One region of the Leisingera sp. ANG-M6 genome, then DNA from elsewhere that is predicted to be linked to it. Evidence: riboswitches for the same ligand, from Rfam matches in the RefSeq annotation. Region 1 holds a riboswitch; the other holds the start of a gene.
The links. A riboswitch is a leader RNA that binds a small molecule or an ion and turns the genes downstream of it on or off. The one in region 1 is predicted to bind cobalamin.

Region 1 (2,195 bases):
GGGCAGGACATTCTGAAAGGGTCTTAAAACTCCACGCCCTTCTGCGCCTTCACGCCGGCGCGGAACGGGTGTTTGATCTGCCCCATCTCGGTCACTAGGTCGGCGATCTCGATCAGCTCCTCCTTGGCGTTGCGCCCTGTCAGCACCACATGGGTCATCGGCGGCTTCTGCTCCACCAGGAACTCCAGCACCTCCTCCAGGTCCAGATACTCATAACGCAGCGCGATGTTGATCTCGTCGAGCAGAACCATGGTATTGCGCTCGTCCAGGATCATCTCCTTGGCCTTTTCCCAGCCCTTCTGCGCGGCGGCAATGTCGCGCGCCTTGTCCTGGGTTTCCCAGGTGAAGCCCTCGCCCATCGCATAGAACTGGCAGAGATCGCTGAAGTTCTCCTCGATCAGGGTGCGCTCGCCGGTCTGCCAGGCGCCCTTGATGAACTGCACCACGGCGGACGGCATCCCATGGGCAATGCAGCGCATGATCATGCCGAAGCCGGAGGAGGATTTGCCCTTGCCCGGCCCGGTGTGGACGATGATTAGGCCCTTCTCGCCTTCCTTGGTCTTCATCATCCGGTCGCGCGCGGCCTTCTTCTTGGCCATCTTGGAGGCGTGACGGGCGGCTTCTTCCTCTGAGATGCCGGTTTCAGACTTTTCGCTCATGGGGGCTCTCCAGCTGTTTGACCCCATGTCTTGACAAAGAAGCCCGCCATAGCGCAAGGGGGTTCAGCTGGTTCCTGTGAAAACAGGCGAAGAGGGAATGTGAAGGCCTTGCCAAGGCTCAAGCACAGCCGCCCCCGCGACCGTGACCGGATGAGGCCGCCATGCCACTGGGAATACGTCCCGGGAAGGCAGGATGGCCGGCAAGGCCTGAGCGCCTTGGCATCCGCAAGCCGGGAGACCTGCCAGCGAGAGAGAGATCAACGGGCAGACGGGGTGTTCTGCGACCGGGTGAGGGACTGGCACGACACAGTTCCTTTCTGGCCATCCCGCACGCCCTGCCGCGACAGGAGACGCGCTGATGGCTGACGATATGGCAGGCAAGACTGCCAGCACCCAGGGACCGGTCACGCTGACCGTTTGCCTCACCTGCCGCCGCGAGGGCGCCGACCCGGAGGCCGCCCGCCCCGGCGCCATCCTTCACACAGCCCTGGAAGAAGCCGGAATGCCCGAAGGCGTTCGCCTGCGCGGCGTCGAATGCCTGTCCTCCTGCAAGCGCGGCTGCGCCGTGGCCTTGGTCGGCGGCGAAGAACGCTGGACCTATGTCTACGGCGACCTCGACCCGGACCAGCATGTCCCCGAAATTCTGGAAGGCGCCGCAGCCTATGCCGCCACTACCGATGGGGTCGTGCCCTGGCGCGAGCGCCCGCAGACTTTCCGCAAGCAATCCGTTGCCCGCATCCCGCCGGCCAAGTTCTTCTCCGAGGAGTAAACATGAGCGACCTCAACAAGATCCCCGTCACCGTCATCACCGGCTTCCTCGGTGCGGGCAAGACCACCCTGATCCGCCACCTGATGCAGAACCCGCAGGGCAAGCGCCTGGCGGTTGTGGTGAACGAGTTCGGCACCGCTGGCGTTGACGGTGACATCCTGAAATCCTGCGCTGATGAAAACTGCCCAGCGGAGAACATCATGGAGCTGGCAAACGGCTGTATCTGCTGCACCGTGGCCGATGACTTCATCCCCACCATCGAACAGCTGATGGACCTGCCCGAAAAGCCCGATCACATCGTGATCGAAACCTCCGGCCTGGCGCTGCCCAAACCGCTGCTGAAAGCCTTTGACTGGCCCGCGATCCGCTCCCGCATCACCGTCGACGGCGTGATTGCGCTGGCCGATGCCGAGGCGGTCGCCAAGGGCCAGTTCGCCCCCGACCTGGACGCCGTGCAGGCCCAGCGCGAGGCGGACGACAGCATCGACCACGAAACCCCGCTCAGCGAAGTGTTCGAGGATCAGATCTCCTGCGCCGACATCGTGCTGCTGTCCAAGGCCGATCTGGCCGGCGACGCAGGTGTCGAGAAGGCCCGCGCGGTGATCGAGGCCGAGGCACCGCGCAAGCTGCCGATCCTGCCGATGAGCGAAGGCGTCATCGACCCGCGCATCATTCTGGGCCTGAATGCCGCTGCCGAAGACGATCTGGAGGCGCGCCCCAGCCACCACGACGGCCACCACGACCACGAGCATGACGATTTTGAAAGC
Region 2 (2,195 bases), on a different contig from region 1:
GAAGTAATCCGGATCGCCTTGCGGGGCGGTGCCCCAGGCCTGTAGGTGCAGGTCGATTTCGCCAGCTTTAAGTGCCTCGTTGTTTGCGCCGAATTCACCCATTGCGATTTCCGCGCCCAGACCGATCTGCTGCAGCATGATCTGCGAGATTTCCAGTGTCGGCCGCAGCGCAGCCCGGCCTTCGTAGCTACGGATCTTCAGCACGATGTCTTCGCCGTTCAGCTCCCGGATGCCATTGCCGTCACTGTCGGTAATTCCCGCCTCATCCAGCATGGCCAGCGCTTTGGCCGGGTCATAGGACAGGCTGATATCGCCGTTTACCCAGGATTTCATGCTGGCTGGGAAGATGCCATTGGCCGACTGCCCACCGACACCTGCCAGGGTCGCCGCAACGATGGTGTCACGGTCCAGGCCCAGCGAAACGGCATTCAGAAGCGTCTGGTTGGACAGTGGACCGTCATTCACCCGTGGCTGCAAGAAGAACAGTCGCGCGGTTGCCTCCGAGAACAGCTGGCCTTTGCCTTCTTCAAGCAGCTTGGCGAAATCCGGTTCCGGGTAGTTGGTGACCAGATCAACATCACCCGCCTGCAGTGCCAGTGCCGCAACCGAAGGGTCGCTGATCGCGTCGATCACCAGACGGTCAAGTTTCGGCGCGCCGCCCCAGTAATCGGCAAACCCAGTGGTCACATAAGTTTTGTCCGTTTCCGCATTTTCAAAGACAAACGGACCAGTGCCCACCAGCGGCATTGCATCGGTGCCGTCTTTCATGACAGCCGCCGACGGTTCGGTCAGCGACCACAGGAAAGCTGAGTTCGGTGCACTGGTGCGGAAGACCAGCGTTTTATCGTCAACCAGCTCGATGGATTCGATGTTCAGAAGCTTGACCAGGCGCGGGTTATTCCCGGGGTGGCCCTCTTCGCTCAGCTTTTCAAACGACTCTTTGACAGCCTGGGCGGTGACCGCAGAGCCATCATGGAATTTTACACCCTCGCGCAGGGTGATTTTCCATTCCCGTTCAGACAGGTTTTCAAAACCGGTGGCAAGGCGCGGCTGAAGGGTCATGTCATAGCCGATACCAATCAGCGTTTCCGACACGCCTGCCCGGTTGCTGAGCCAGCCATTCTGGCGGGCACGGGGATCAGGAATGCTGCTTTTGGGGCCAAACGGCGCGGCAATCACCATTTCCAATTTGGTTTCTGCGGCTGCAGGGCTCAAAAGCGCCGCAGCGGCGAGGCAGGTTGCGGCGAGGGTTTTGGTCCAGAAAGCGCGTGAATAATTCGGCATGTCCTTGGTCCTTAGGTTTCTGACAAGGGAATTTTGGGGTGAGGTGTACAAGTTATGTGATAATATAACAAGCGCTGATTCAGTGGACAGCTGCGTCAGCTCAGGTGTTAGGCAGGCAGCTGCGGAACCTGCATGGACAAGATGATGTCAGGGACGGCAACCGCACCTGCGGCTACGTCCAAGCAAGCCCAAACAGTGGGAGCAAGTTTCCGAGATACGCAGGATGCGTGCCATGAGGCCTCCTTCCAGGACGCCCCGTCCCGGTGTGGTTGAAATCGCGATGGCAGGTCTCCTGACTTGCGGGTCTTGGCTGCGCCATCCTTCCCAGCCATACGGCCAGTGGGTGCTTGGCGTCGCTATCCGCTTACAGTTGCGGGGGCAGTCACGGATTTAGCGCCTGTTGGCTACACCTCACCGTGTTCCCTTTTCATCCTCTCAGCATTTTGCCTTGAGGAACCATCGAAAGCAGGTAGGCGAACGCTGACAGAATTGTCAATTGCCCCGAACCAATAGGTAAGGGCTCGAGGTGGGCCAAAAGCTGCAAGTTTCAAGAGGGTCAGTTTCAATGGAAATGACCTTTGCAGCTAATGGTTCAGCCAAATTGCCTCAGTAGCCTGTATTGTAATGAACCGGCCTGTCAGGCAGTGCCTCTATTAAGTTGGCTTCCCTGCGCGAAGCCGACACTCGGGGCACCCCTAGCTGCAATTGGGGCGGAAGTCAGCTCCGTCCGGCGACCTGTGGATTCGGGTGACAGATCTCTCTGCAGCATGCTTGAACGGCTGTTTTTTACGCCGCTCAGCGGCGCCCAAAATGATGCAGTTGCGACGATTTTGTTGCGGCGAGCACGCGCAGCGAAGAAATCCAAGGTACAAGTTGGGCTCGAACCTGCCGTCCATTGCATGAAGCTGCGA

Region 2: linked by a shared signal. The riboswitch ahead of RA24_RS12210 (ABC transporter substrate-binding protein) and the one ahead of RA24_RS01530 (DUF1636 family protein) in region 1 are both predicted to bind cobalamin.

Annotation. Positions count from the first base shown of each region.
Region 1 is NZ_JWLG01000003.1:24,227-26,421, forward strand. Features, by position in the region: gene cobO (cob(I)yrinic acid a,c-diamide adenosyltransferase) at 24-659, opposite strand; cobalamin riboswitch at 711-920, shown strand; gene RA24_RS01530 (DUF1636 family protein) at 1,018-1,428, shown strand; gene cobW (cobalamin biosynthesis protein CobW) at 1,431-2,195, shown strand, end outside.
Region 2 is NZ_JWLG01000014.1:31,294-33,488, reverse strand. Features, by position in the region: gene RA24_RS12210 (ABC transporter substrate-binding protein) at 1-1,284, opposite strand, end outside; cobalamin riboswitch at 1,550-1,760, opposite strand; gene RA24_RS22265 (hypothetical protein) at 2,080-2,195, opposite strand, start outside.